2 regions of the Streptomyces sp. SID14515 genome follow, and region 1 is predicted to be linked to the other one. Evidence: riboswitches for the same ligand, from Rfam matches in the RefSeq annotation. Region 1 holds a riboswitch; the other holds the start of a gene.

Region 1 (7,219 bases):
TGTGCTCCATGCCGATCTCGGCGGCGTTCTCCACCTGCTCGGGGGAGCCGCCGAGGACCTCGGCCAGGGCGCCGGCCGCCATCGAGCAGGCGGAGCCGACCTCGCCCTGGCAGCCGACCTCGGCGCCGGAGATCGAGGCGTTCTCCTTGAACAGCATGCCGATCGCACCGGCCGCGAGGAGGAAGCGCACGACGCTGTCCTCCTTCTCGGTCTCGGTGCAGCCGCCCGCCGCGAAGTTCATGTAGTAGTGCAGAACGGCGGGGATGATGCCCGCCGCGCCGTTGGTGGGGGCGGTGACGACGCGGCCGCCCGCCGCGTTCTCCTCGTTGACCGCCATCGCGTAGAGGGTGATCCACTCCATCGCGTGGGCCTGCGGGTCGCCCTCGGCGCGCAGCTGGCGGGCCGAGTTCGCGGCGCGGCGGCGGACCTTGAGGCCGCCGGGGAGGATGCCCTCGCGCGACATGCCGCGCGAGACGCAGGCCTGCATGACGCGCCAGATGTCCAGCAGCCCGGAGCGGATCTCCGCCTCGGTGCGCCAGGCCAGCTCGTTCTCCAGCATCATCTGTGAGATGGACAGGCCGGTCTCGCGGGACAGGCGCAGCAGCTCGTCGCCGGTGCGGAAGGGGTGCCGCAGGACGGTGTCGTCCGGGACGATCGGGTTCTCGCCGGCCACCGCGTCCTCGTCGACGACGAAGCCGCCGCCGACCGAGTAGTACGTCTTCTCCAGGACCGGGGCGCCCTCGGTGTCGTACGCGAAGATCGTCATGCCGTTGGCGTGGTACGGGAGTGCCTTGCGGCGGTGCAGGATCAGGTCGTCGTCGAAGGCGAAGGGGATCTCGTGCATGCCGAGCAGGTTGATCCGGCCGGTGGAGCGGATCGTCTCGACCCGGGCGTCCGCCGTCTCCACGTCGACGGTCTGCGGGGACTCGCCCTCCAGGCCGAGCAGGACCGCCTTGGGCGTGCCGTGCCCGTGGCCGGTCGCGCCGAGGGAGCCGTACAGCTCGGCCCGTATCGACGCGGTGTGCGCGAGCAGGCCCTCGTTCTTCAGGCGGCGCGCGAACATCCGGGCGGCGCGCATCGGGCCCACCGTGTGGGAGCTGGACGGGCCGATGCCGACCGAGAAGAGGTCGAAGACCGAGATGGCCACGGGAGTACTCCTTGGGGTTGGAAGACGCCGTTGTCTGCCTGGGTGGTGCGGGACAAGCGGAACAAGAAGGATCATCGGGGACACGGTTCGGGGCACCGCGCTCACTCTGTTCAGTGTGCGCGGTGCCCCGTCCGAACGTGCGGAACCGCAGGCCGGCTGTTACTTCAGGCCGGGGTACAGCGGGAACTTCTCGGCCAGCGCGACCACGCGGGCCTTGAGGTCGTCCGCGTCGTAGGACGGCTTGAGGGCGGCGGCGATGATCTCCGCGACCTCGGTGAAGTCCTCGGCGCCGAAGCCGCGGGTGGCCAGCGCCGGGGTGCCGATCCGCAGGCCCGAGGTGACCATCGGGGGGCGCGGGTCGTTCGGGATGGCGTTCCGGTTGACCGTGATGCCCAGCTCGTGGAGCCGGTCCTCGGCCTGCTGGCCGTCCAGCTCGGAGTTGCGCAGGTCGACCAGGACCAGGTGCACATCGGTGCCGCCGGAGAGGACGGAGACGCCCACCTCGGTGACGTCCGGCTGGACCAGGCGCTCGGCCAGGATCCGCGCGCCGTCCAGGGTGCGCTGCTGGCGCTCCTTGAACTCCTCGCCCGCCGCGATCTTGAACGAGACCGCCTTGGCCGCGATCACGTGCTCCAGCGGGCCGCCCTGCTGACCCGGGAAGACCGCCGAGTTGATCTTCTTGGCGAGCTCCTGGGTGGAGAGGATCACGCCGCCGCGCGGACCGCCGAGGGTCTTGTGCGTGGTGGTGGTGACGACATGGGCGTGCGGCACCGGGTTGGGGTGCAGACCGGCCGCTACCAGGCCCGCGAAGTGCGCCATGTCGACCATCAGATACGCGCCGACCTCGTCCGCGATCCGGCGGAAGGCGGCGAAGTCCAGCTGGCGCGGGTAGGCGGACCAGCCGGCCACGATCAGCTTCGGCTGGGACTCCTTGGCGAGGCGCTCGACCTCCTCCATGTCCACGACGCCGGTCTCGTCGACGTGGTACGGGACCACGTTGTAGAGCTTGCCGGAGAAGTTGATCTTCATGCCGTGGGTCAGGTGACCGCCGTGGGCCAGGTTCAGGCCCATGATCGTGTCGCCCGGCTTCAGCAGCGCGAACATCGCGGCGGCGTTCGCCTGCGCACCGGAGTGCGGCTGGACGTTCGCGGCCTCGGCGCCGAACAGGGCCTTGATCCGGTCGATCGCGATCTGCTCGACGACGTCGACGTGCTCACAGCCGCCGTAGTAGCGGCGGCCGGGGTAGCCCTCGGCGTACTTGTTGGTGAGGACGGAGCCCTGCGCCTCCATGACGGCGACCGGAGCGAAGTTCTCCGAGGCGATCATTTCGAGGGTGGACTGCTGACGGTGGAGCTCGGCGTCGACGGCGGCGGCGACGTCCGGGTCCAGCTCGTGGAGGGAGGAGTTCAGAAGCGACATCAGGGGGTCCCTTAAGGTCTCAGTTGCCGGAGAACGCGGTGTACTCGTCGGCGGAGAGCAGATCGGCCGGCTCCTCCGCGACGCGCACCTTGAACAGCCAGCCGCCCTCGAAGGGAGCGGAGTTCACCAGCGAGGGGTCGTCCACGACGTCCTGGTTGGCCGCCGTCACCTCACCGGTCACCGGCGAGTACAGATCGCTGACGGACTTGGTCGACTCCAGCTCACCGCAGGTCTCGCCCGCGGTCACCGTGTCACCGACCTCCGGAAGCTGGGCGTAGACGACGTCACCGAGCGCGTTGGCCGCGTACTCCGTGATGCCGATGGTGGCGACGCCGTCCTCGACGGCCGACAGCCACTCGTGCTCCTTGCTGTACCGCAGCTGCTGGGGGTTGCTCATGACCTGAATTCTCCTGTACGCGGGGGAGTGCTGATGAACGGTGGTCTTACGGTGTGAGACGGAGGTACGTCACTTCCGTGACGCCTGCGCGCCGGTGAGGAGGGCCCGGAATGCGCCGTTCCCTCCGGGATATCACTTCTGGCGCTTGTAGAACGGCAGCGCGACGACCTCGTACGGCTCGTGCGTGCCGCGGATGTCCACGCCCACGCCCTCGGTGCCCGGGGCGGCGAAGGCCGCGTCCACGTACGCCATGGCGATCGGCTTGCCCAGGGTCGGGGAGGGGGCGCCGGAGGTGACCTCGCCGATCACCTTGCCGTCCGCGACGACCGGAAAACCGGCGCGCGGGACCCGGCGGCCCTCGGCGACCAGGCCGACCAGCTTGCGCGGCGGGGCGGTCTCGGCGCGCTCGGCGGCGGCCTTCAGCGCCTCGCGGCCGACGAAGTCGCCCTCCTTCTCGAACTTCACGACCCGGCCGAGGCCCGCGTCGAACGGGGTCAGCGCGGTCGTCAGCTCGTGCCCGTACAGCGGCATGCCCGCCTCCAGGCGCAGCGTGTCCCGGCAGGAGAGGCCGCAGGGGATCAGGCCGTGCCCGGATCCGGCCTCGGTCAGCGCCCGCCACAGCTGCTCGGCGTGCTCGGGCGCGACGAAGAGTTCAAAGCCGTCCTCGCCGGTGTAGCCGGTACGGGCGATGAGCGCCGGAACCCCGGCGACCGTGCCCGGCAGGCCCGCGTAGTACTTCAGCCCGTCCAGGTCGGCGTCGGTGACGGCCTTCATGATGGCGGGGGACTCGGGGCCCTGGACGGCGAGCAGCGCGTACGCGTCCCGGTCGTCGCGCACCTCGGCGTCGAAGCCCTCGACGCGGGCGGTCAGCGCGTCCAGCACGATCTGCGCGTTGCCCGCGTTGGCGACCACCATGTACTCGGTCTCACCGAGGCGGTAGACGATCAGGTCGTCCACGATGCCGCCGTCCTCCTGGACGATCATCGTGTAGCGGGCCCGGCCGTTGCCGACGGTGGCGATGTTGCCCACCAGCGCGTAGCTCAGGAAGGCGGCGGCCTCGGGGCCGGTGACGGTGATCTCGCCCATGTGCGACAGGTCGAAGAGGCCGGCGCGGGTGCGTACGGCGTTGTGCTCGTCGCGCTCACTGGCGTACCGCAGCGGCATGTCCCAGCCCGCGAAGTCGGTCATGGTGGCGCCGAGCGAGCGGTGCAGCGCGTCGAGGGCGGTGAGACGGGGGGCAGTGCTCATGGATACGGCTCCAGGGCATGACGACGTCAGGACGAATCCTCCCCATCTGTCATCGGAACCTGAGAGGTTCGCCGATAGCCCCTGACGGGGTATGCCCCTGGGGGCGCCCCTGTTCAGGGGGCTCGGCTTGCACCTTGGGTGGAGCCGCAGGGCGGCTCGCTTTTCAGATCTGCCTCATCCACGCGGTACGGGGCCTGAGAGATTCAAGGGAGGATCTTGCTCCTTCGGCGCCCGGCTCACACTGTGGCCGGAACTCTCCCGCGCGGATTCGAACGGCCGGTATGCAGTTGGCGGGGTCATCATCGCACGCATTGGTGGAGAGTGGGGGGTCAGGTCCCCACGCAGGTGAAGGCGGCGAGGGCAGTTGTGCCGTATTGCCTTTTCTTTACACTTCAGGAGCAGGTGTGGGTGACCCGACGGCAGGGGGATGGGCGATGACGTTGCAGCGGTCGGCACCGACCGCGGGGGTCGCGCACGACGCGATGCCCGCACAGCCCGGCGCACCCGTGAGGGAACTGCTCATAGAGGGTGCGCCGGTGGTACGCGACCTGCGCGGGCGCGCCCGCTGCGGTCCGTACTGCCTCGATTTCACCGCCGGTGACGTCGTAGTGGTCTCCGGGCTCCCCGGCAGCGGGAAGTCGACCCTCATCCGACGGGCCGTGCGCGGCCGCGCCATCGACTCCCAGAACACCCGCGACAGCTGGGCCGCGGCCCTGCCCCGCTTACTGCCCTACGCCCTCTACCGCCCCCTGGTGCGCGCCGCGCACTACCTCGGCCTCTGGAACGCCCTGCGCTCCGGTGAATCCGTCGTCGTGCACGACTGCGGCACCCAGACCTGGGTACGCCGCTGGCTCGCCCGGTACGCCGTGAGCCGGGGCCGCGCCCTCCATCTGATCCTGCTCGACGTGACGCCCGAGGTGGCCCGGCAGGGGCAGCGCGAGCGCGGCCGCGGGGTCTCCGGTTACGCCTTCGCCCGCCACCGGCACGCGGTGGCCCGGCTGCTCCGCGACACCGAGCAGGGCCTGCTGCCCCCCGGCTGCGCCTCCGCGGTGCTGCTGGACCGGGTGGCCGCGGGAGCGCTCGGACGGATCTCCTTCACGGAGGCCGAGGTCTCCGCCACCCGCTGAAGGTTAGGGTGCTGGCCGGAGCACGACGGCCGCCGCGCGCGGCCGAGGCGGTCGAGAGAGGCACAGAGGCAGTGGACATTCCGGCACCCGCACCGGCCCACCCCCAGCAGAGGTGGCCCGCCAACGAGCTCGAAGAGGTGCTCACGGCCTCGCTCGGCGTCCCGGACGCGGGCGGCCGCCTCGTCGAGGTGCTCGGCCGCAGCTCCGTCTGGGTGCCGCTGCCGGGCGGCGGCAGCCCCGCGAGCGCGGACCTCGACCTGCCGATGATGGAGATCGACGGCGCGGCCTTCGTCCCCGTCTTCAGCTCCGAGGCCCAGTTCCTCAGCTGCGTCGGCAGCCATATGTCCTTCGCCGTCGCGCCGGCCCGCGACTTCGCCCGGGGCCTGCCCCCGCAGGTCGGCATCGCGGTGAACCCGGGCGGCGCGGTCGGCATACCGCTCCCGCCACCCGCCGTCGCCGAGCTCTGCCGGGCCGGCCGCACCGCCCTGGACGGGCCCGCCACCGGCGGCCGGGTCAAGCTGTACGAACCGGACTGGCAGCACGACCCGGTCGACTTCCTCACCGCCGTGTCCGAGGAGTTCGAGGCCACCGGCGTGGTGAGCACCGCCCGCCGGGCGCTGGCCAGCATCGAGGGCGGCGACCCGGTCCTCTTCGTCGGCGTCGAGTTCGCCACCTGGGACGGCGCGGGCCAGAGCGCGCCCATGGACGCCATCGGCCGGGCGCTGGGCCGGGTCCAGGTGCCCTGGCCGGTCAACCTGGTCCTGCTGGATGTGGCCCAGGACCTCGTCGGCGACTGGATGCGGGAGAGGGTACGCCCGTTCTACCGGCGCGAGGGCCACTGATCCACCGGTACGAGGCCCGTCGGCGGCAGCAGGACCGGACGCCGCCGGACCGTGGCGTCAAGTCGGTGTCAGAAGTGGCGCATAAGCTGGTTTGATGGCGTGGTCGCTCCCGTGTGCCCGGGAGCGGTGGCGTGAACGCGATGGATCGACGAGGGGCGGGACCCAGGGTGAGTGCGTCAGGCACTGCGGCGGCCGGGAAGGTCGAGCACATGCTGCGCCAGGTGACCCCCGGGCGTTACGACACCTACGAGGCGCTGCTCGCCGCGGTCGCCGAGGGCCGGATCTGGATGCTGCTCTGGCACGGCACGGCCGGCTCACCGGACGCCCAGTACGGCAACATGGAGATCGACGGCCTGGGCTACGCCCCCTGCGTCACCTCCGCCCAGGAGCTCTCCGCCAGCGGCTGGAACCGGTCCCACGAGCTGGTCACCGGACGGGATATCGCCCGCGCCCTCTTCCCCGACCGCTGGGGCATCTGGCTCAACCCGCACGCCCCCGGCGGCGGCGTCGGCATCCCCTGGCTCGACCTGCGGCGCATCGCCACCGGCCTGGACCGGCTGCCCGCCGGACCGCTCCGGCTCTCCGAACCCGCCATCGAACTCCCGCAGTTCTACGCCCTGCTCACCCAGAACGCCCACCGCACCCCCGCGATCCGCTCGCTGCGCCGCGCCTGGGTGCACCCGGCGGTCGGCGTCCCGTACCTCGCGATCGGCCTGGACCTCTACGACACCGGCCGCGCCGCTGTCGAATCGGTGCGCGAGATGATGCGGCAGTCGGTCGGCGCGGTCCCCGACGGGCTGCCCGTCTCCACCGTCGCCATGTCCGACGAGTACGACCCGGTCGGCATGTGGCTGCGCGCCAACACCCGCCCCTTCTACGACCGCGAGGCACACGCCCCCGCCGGTCCGCCGCCCCTCGCCGCCCCCGGATACGGCTACCCGCCCCAGGGCATGTCCGGCGGATCCTGACCGGGTCCACGCCCCTGCCCCGCTGAGCCCCGGACCAGGGTCGAGCGGTCGGGCGCGCCCGCCGTCTCCGT
Region 2 (7,219 bases), on a different contig from region 1:
CCCGGACGGTAGCTTCACCGTGGGCGATGTCGGCAGCCTCAACGGCACCTACGTCAACCGTGAGCGCATCGATTCGGTCCAGCTGTCCAACGGCGACGAAGTCCAGATCGGAAAGTACCGCCTGGTCTTCTATGCGAGCCCGCGGGGCGTGTGACCAGCCCCGGACTCCGTCCGGGGGGACCCCCAGGAAGGCCCATGCTGCGAACACCGACAGGCGGTGCCGGCCACGGCACCGCCACCGCGGAAGCGCGCCCGATGAGCATCGGCACGGTGCTCATCCAGCTGCGCGACGAGTTTCCCGAAGTCACCATCTCCAAGATCCGGTTCCTGGAAGCCGAGGGGCTCATCGAGCCGCAGCGCACTCCTTCCGGATACCGGAAGTTCGCTCCGCGTGATGTGGAGCGTCTGGCGCAGGTGCTCCGCATGCAGCGGGACCACTACCTGCCGCTGAAGGTCATCCGGGAGCACCTGGACGCACTGGCCCGGGGCGAGCGGCCCGTCCTGCCCACGCCCGGCGACCGGCGGGACCTCGCCGACGGGGTGTGGGAGGGCGGTCCCGGCGCGGCGACCGCCGCCCGGATCGGGCGGGCCGAGCTGCTCGCCGCTGCCGAGGTGGACGAGGACCGGCTGGCCGAATGGGAGTCCTACGGGCTCATCGTCCCGGCTCCCGAGGGCGGCTACGACGCCGAGATGGTGACCGTCGCCAAGCTGGTGGCGGATCTGGGGCGTTTCGGTCTGGAACCGCGGCATCTTCGCGCCATGCGGGCCTCCGCCGACCGGGAGGCGGGGCTGGTGGAGCAGCTGGTCGCGCCCCTGCGCCGGCACCGTAATCCGCAGACCAGAGCCCATGCCGAGGCCACCGCGAACGAGCTCGCCGAGCTGTCCGTACGGCTGCACGCGGCACTCGTCCAGAGCGCTCTGCGCAGCCGTCTGCACTGAGCTCGGCGGAGCCCGACTACCCAAACATGGCGAGCACGTCCTAGGGTTGCTGTGTGAACGAGCTCGACGTTGTCGGTGTCCGGGTGGAAATGCCCTCCAACCAACCGATCGTTCTCCTGCGTGAAGTGGGAGGCGACCGGTACCTCCCCATTTGGATCGGTCCTGGGGAGGCGACCGCGATCGCCTTCGCCCAGCAGGGCATGGCGCCCGCCAGGCCGCTGACCCATGACCTGTTCAAGGATGTGCTCGAGGCCGTGGGCCAGGAGCTCACCGAGGTCCGGATCACGGACCTCCGCGAAGGGGTCTTCTACGCGGAGCTCGTCTTCGCCAGCGGAGTCGAGGTGAGCGCCCGGCCCTCCGACGCCATAGCGCTCGCCCTGCGGACCGGCACGCCGATCTACGGCAGTGACGGCGTGCTGGACGATGCGGGCATCGCGATCCCCGACGAGCAGGAGGACGAGGTGGAGAAGTTCCGCGAATTCCTCGACCAGATCTCTCCGGAGGACTTCGGTACGAACAGTCAGTGACCGTCCCGCAGGGGTGCCGTCAGCGCATCCGACAAGCCTTTCCCGGAAACGAGACACGGGAAACCACCCTCAGGGTGATTATCACTCGGCGTGCCGAGTGTGGCGATCGTTGACGCACCCCGAGTGACTGCCTACCTTCGAGTGGGCAGGTCAAGGACGGAGGTCGGCGTGAGAAGCAGCGGCGACGGTACGGCGGCGGGTGGGCCGTATCCGCAGCACGGCAGTGGAGCCGACCACGCCATCAGGCAGCCGGTTCAACCGGCGGCGGTGGCAGCGGGCGGCGTGGCAGCGGCGAGCGATGCCGACGACATCGGCTATCGCGGACCTACGGCGTGCGCGGCGGCGGGGATCACCTACCGCCAGCTGGACTACTGGGCGCGTACGGGACTGGTGGAGCCCAGTGTGCGCCCGGCCTACGGGTCGGGCACCCAGCGTCTCTACAGTTTCCGGGACGTGGTCCTCCTCAAGATCGTCAAGCGGTTCCTGGACACCGGGGTCGCTCTGCAGAACATCCGCACCACGGTCCAGCACCTACGGGCCCGTGGTTTCCAGGACCTCGAACGCATGACGCTGATGAGCGACGGGGCCACGGTCTACGAGTGCTCCTCGCCCGACGAGGTCGTCAGCCTGCTCCAGGGCGGGCAGGGGGTCTTCGGGATCGCCGTCGGCGTCGTCTGGCGGGACGTGGATGCGGCACTCTCGCAGCTGCACGGCGAGCGGGTCGACACCGGCGAGACGCTCGTCGGGCACAACCCCGCGGACGAACTGGCGCGGCGACGTAACCGCGCCGGCTGAGCAGCGCACGACGAACGGACGACGAACAGCACGGCAACGGGACGGTCCGGCGCTCCTTCGAGCGCCGGACCGTCCCATTGTCAGTGCCGTAGGGCAGCATCGACGGTGTGAGACCCGCGCCCACCATCCTCCACCTGGACATGGACGCCTTCTACGCGTCGGCGGAGCAGGCGGCCAAGCCGAGCCTGCGCGGCAAGGCGGTCGTGGTGGGCGGCCTCGGACCGCGCGGGGTGGTCGCCACCGCTTCGTACGAGGCCCGGCGCCTGGGCGTGCACTCGGCGATGCCCACCGCACAGGCCCGGCGGCTCGCACCGAACGCGGCCTATCTGGTGCCCCGCTTCTCGCTGTACCGCACGGTGAGCGACCAGGTGATGAAGCTTCTCGGGCGGCTGTCGCCCCTGGTGGAGCCGCTCAGCCTGGACGAGGCCTTCGTGGACCTGGAGGCCGGTGGCACGGCCGAGGACACGGCGTCGGCCCGGGCGGCGGGGGAGGGGCTGCGGGCGGCCATCCGGGCGGTGACCGGCCTCAGCGGATCGGTCGGCCTGGCCGGTTCCAAGATGCTCGCCAAGATCGCCTCCGAGGAGGCCAAGCCCGACGGGCTGCTCGTCATCGAGCCGGGCACCGAACGCGAACTGCTCGCCCCCATGTCCGTCCGCATCCTGCCGGGGGTCGGCCCGGCCACCGGTGACCATCTCAGACGCGCGGGCATGACCACCGTCCACGACCTGGCCGAGGCGGGCGAGGCGGAGCTCGTACGGCTGGTCGGCAAGGCCCACGGCCACGGGCTGTACCGGATGGCGCTGGGGCTCGACGACCGGCCGGTGGTCGCGGAGCGGGACGCCAAGTCCGTATCGGTGGAGGACACCTTCGACGTGGACCTGCACGACCGGGTGCGGGTGCGCGCCGAGGTGGAGCGGCTGGCCGTACGGTGCGTGGAACGGCTCCGCGCCGCCGACCGCTCGGGCCGCACGGTGGTGCTGAAGGTCCGCCGCTACGACTTCTCCACGCTGACCCGCTCCGAGACCCTCAGAGGCCCCACGGACGACCCCACGGTGGTCCGTGAGGCGGCGGGGCGGCTGCTGGAGTCCGTCGACACCACGGGAGGCGTGCGGCTGCTCGGGGTCGGCGTCACGGGGCTTGCCGACTACACGCAGGAGGACCTGTTCGCCCAGGCCGCCGACGCCCGGGAGCTCGCGCAGCGGGCCCAGGAGGACCGGGCTCCGGTAGTGGCGGGCGGCGCCGAGGAGGCCGTGCCCGAGCCCGAGCCGGACAGCGGGGAGCTGCTCGCCGCGCGACGCTGGCCCGCCGGACACGATGTGCGCCACGAGGAGCACGGGCACGGCTGGGTGCAGGGGAGCGGCATCGGCCGGGTCACCGTCCGGTTCGAGGAACCGTGGAGCGCACCCGGCCGGGTCCTCACGTTCCGCATCGACGATCCGCTGCTGCGGCCCGCCGACCCGCTGCCGCTCGTCCGCGAGCCGGCCGACTACTCCTCCTGGCCGGCCAGCCTGCCGAAGTCCCGGTCGGACGCCGGATCCGCCGCAGCCTCCGGGGGTGGGGAGTCCAGCCCGTAATGCCGGTAGAGCTGCAGTTCCTGCTCGGGCGAGAGGTGCCGGCCGACGCCGAAGTCCGGCGCGTCCTTGATCAAGGCGCGGTCGAACGGGACGCGCAGCGCGTCATCGGTGAATTCGCTCGGTTCCAGGGGGACGAAGGCGTCCCTGCTGAACAGGCCGGTGCGGACGGCCGCCCACTCGGGCACGCCCGTCGCGTCGTCGAGATAGACCTCATCCACCGTTCCGATCTTGGCGCCCTTGCGATCGAATGCCTTGCGGCCGATCAGGCGGCGCGGATCGATATCGGTCTGCACGGTGCCTCCCACTGGTCGCAACTGCTCAGGGTGGTCCCTGTTGCTCCACCAGCACCACACAAGTGCAGATCCGTGGTGTCGGCCACTCGAGAGCTCCGGCGCGGTGGCCGCTGGTAGGCTGGCAGTGGCTGCTGACCCCGTGCGGGAGAGTCCTCCGGTGCAGAATCCGGAGGCGCCGAAGGAGCAACTCCTCCCCGGAATCTCTCAGGCCCCCGTACCGCACGGTTGAGGTCACTCTGGAAAGCAGGGCGGTTCCGTGCGGGCGCAGGCCCGGACGGACTTGACCCTCACCGACGGTGAAAGTCGGCACGCCCCCGGGCGGGCCGGTGAAGCTCTCAGGTTGAGATGACAGAGGGGGAGGCCGTTCGGGCACCCGCGCCGTGGTGCCCCTCGCAGGTCGTGACAGACCAGGAGGCCTCCACCATGACCCCCCGTCGCACTCCGCTCTCCCAGCTGGAGCAGGGCATTCCGTTCGAGCAGCGCCACATAGGGCCCGACGCCGGAGCCCAGGCGAAGATGCTCGCCCAGGTCGGCTACGGCTCCCTCGACGAGCTCACCGCCGCCGCGGTGCCCGACGTGATCAAGAGCGCGGAGGCCCTGAACCTTCCGTCGGCGCGCACCGAGGCGGAGGTGCTGGCCGAGCTGCGCTCGCTGGCCGACCGCAACCAGGTGCTGGCCCCGATGATCGGCCTCGGCTACTACGGCACCTTCACGCCGCCCGTCATCCTGCGCAACGTCATGGAGAACCCCGCGTGGTACACGGCCTACACGCCGTACCAGCCGGAGATCTCCCAGGGCCGCCTCGAAGCCCTCCTGAACTTCCAGACGATGGTCGCCGAGCTGACCGGGCTGCCCACCTCCGGCGCCTCCCTGCTCGACGAGGGCACCGCGGCCGCCGAGGCGATGGCCCTGTCCCGGCGCGTCGGCAAGGTCAAGAAGGGCGTCTTCCTGGTCGACGCCGACACCCTGCCCCAGACCGTCGCGGTCATCGAGACCCGCGCCGAGCCCACCGGCGTCGAGGTCGTCGTCGCCGACCTGAGCGACGGCATCCCCGCCGAGATCGCCGAGCGCGGCGTCTTCGGCGTCCTGCTCCAGTACCCGGGCGCCTCCGGGGCCGTGCGCGCCATCGAGCCCGTCATCGAGCAGGCCCACGAGCTCGGCGCGATCGTCACCGTCGCCGCCGACCTGCTGGCCCTCACGCTGCTCACCTCGCCCGGCGCGCTCGGTGCCGACATCGCCGTCGGCACCACCCAGCGCTTCGGCGTGCCCATGGGCTTCGGCGGCCCGCACGCCGGCTTCATGGCGGTCCGCGAGAAGTTCGCCCGCTCCCTGCCCGGCCGCCTCGTCGGCGTCTCCGTCGACGCCGACGGGAACAAGGCCTACCGCCTCGCCCTCCAGACCCGCGAGCAGCACATCCGCCGCGAGAAGGCCACCAGCAACATCTGCACCGCGCAGGTCCTGCTCGCCGTGATGGCCGGGATGTACGCGGTCTACCACGGCCCCGAGGGGCTGCGGACGATCGCCCGGCGCACCCACCGCTTCGCCGCGATCCTGGCCGACGGTCTGCGGAGCGCCGGCGCCGAGGTCGTGCACGGCGCGTTCTTCGACACCCTGACCGTGCGCGTGCCCGGCAAGGCCGCGGACGTCGTCGCGGACGCCCGGGAGCGCGGGGTCAACCTCCGCCTCGTCGACGCCGACCACGTCTCCGTCGCCTGCGACGAGACCACCACCCGTGCGCAGATCTCCGCCGTCTGGGCCGCCTTCGGCGCCGAGGGCGACATCGAGGCGCTGGACGCCACGGTCGCCGACGCGCTGCCCGAGGCGCTGCTGCGCTCCGACGACATCCTGACCCACCCGGTCTTCCACCAGCACCGCTCCGAGACCGCGATGCTGCGCTACCTGCGCAAGCTCGCCGACCGTGACTACGCGCTGGACCGCGGCATGATCCCGCTCGGCTCCTGCACCATGAAGCTGAACGCGACCGCCGAGATGGAGTCGATCACCTGGCCCGAGTTCGGCGCGCTGCACCCCTTCGCCCCAGCCGAGCAGGCGCAGGGCTTCCTCACCCTCATCCGTGAGCTGGAGGAGCGCCTGGCCGAGGTCACCGGCTACGACGCGGTGTCCATCCAGCCCAACGCCGGCTCCCAGGGCGAGTTCGCGGGTCTGCTGGCCGTCCGCGCGTACCACCGGGCCAACGGCGACGACCAGCGCACCGTCTGTCTCATCCCGTCCTCCGCGCACGGCACCAACGCCGCCAGCGCCGTCATGGCGGGCATGAAGGTCGTCGTGGTGAAGACCGCCGACGACGGCGAGGTCGACATCGCGGACCTGCGCGCCAAGATCGAGCAGCACCGCGACGAGCTGGCCGTGCTCATGATCACCTACCCGTCCACGCACGGGGTGTTCGAGGAGCACGTCGCCGACATCTGCGGCGAGGTGCACGACGCCGGCGGCCAGGTCTACGTCGACGGCGCCAACCTCAACGCGCTGGTCGGGCTCGCCAAGCCCGGCAAGTTCGGCGGCGACGTCTCGCACCTGAACCTGCACAAGACCTTCTGCATCCCGCACGGCGGCGGCGGCCCCGGCGTCGGCCCGGTCGGCGTCCGCGCGCACCTGGCCCCGTACCTCCCCAACCATCCCCTCCAGCCCGCCGCGGGCCCGGAGACCGGTGTGGGCCCGATCTCGGCCGCCCCGTGGGGCTCGGCGGGCATTCTGCCGATCTCCTGGGCGTACGTCCGTCTGATGGGCGGCGAGGGCCTCAAGCGGGCCACGCAGGTCGCCGTGCTGGCCGCGAACTACATCGCCAAGCGCCTGGAGCCGCACTTCCCGATCCTGTACAACGGCCCGGCCGGTCTGGTCGCGCACGAGTGCATCGTGGACCTGCGCCCGATCTCCAAGGCGACCGGCGTCTCCATCGACGATGTGGCCAAGCGCCTGATCGACTACGGCTTCCACTCGCCGACCATGTCGTTCCCGGTGGCCGGCACGCTGATGATCGAGCCGACGGAGAGCGAGGACCTCGCGGAGCTGGACCGGTTCTGCGACACCATGATCGCGATCCGCGCCGAGATCGAGAAGGTCGCCTCGGGGG

The links. A riboswitch is a leader RNA that binds a small molecule or an ion and turns the genes downstream of it on or off. The one in region 1 is predicted to bind glycine.
Region 2: it holds a riboswitch for glycine, as region 1 does, so the genes downstream of both, gcvP (aminomethyl-transferring glycine dehydrogenase) here and gcvT (glycine cleavage system aminomethyltransferase GcvT) in region 1, are expected to answer to the same signal.

The regions. Positions count from the first base shown of each region.
Region 1 is NZ_JAAGMH010000001.1:127,298-134,516, reverse strand. Features, by position in the region: gene G3I54_RS00570 (L-serine ammonia-lyase) at 1-1,147, opposite strand, end outside; gene glyA (serine hydroxymethyltransferase) at 1,307-2,566, opposite strand; gene gcvH (glycine cleavage system protein GcvH) at 2,586-2,963, opposite strand; gene gcvT (glycine cleavage system aminomethyltransferase GcvT) at 3,096-4,211, opposite strand; glycine riboswitch at 4,385-4,482, opposite strand; gene G3I54_RS00550 (AAA family ATPase) at 4,646-5,338, shown strand; gene G3I54_RS00545 (enhanced serine sensitivity protein SseB) at 5,410-6,180, shown strand; gene G3I54_RS00540 (enhanced serine sensitivity protein SseB C-terminal domain-containing protein) at 6,390-7,148, shown strand.
Region 2 is NZ_JAAGMH010000110.1:20,478-27,696, forward strand. Features, by position in the region: gene G3I54_RS25735 (FHA domain-containing protein) at 1-154, shown strand, start outside; gene G3I54_RS25740 (MerR family transcriptional regulator) at 196-939, shown strand; gene G3I54_RS25745 (bifunctional nuclease family protein) at 993-1,466, shown strand; gene G3I54_RS25750 (MerR family transcriptional regulator) at 1,635-2,261, shown strand; gene G3I54_RS25755 (DNA polymerase IV) at 2,369-3,835, shown strand; gene G3I54_RS25760 (PRC-barrel domain-containing protein) at 3,748-4,128, opposite strand; glycine riboswitch at 4,261-4,358, shown strand; gene gcvP (aminomethyl-transferring glycine dehydrogenase) at 4,552-7,219, shown strand, end outside.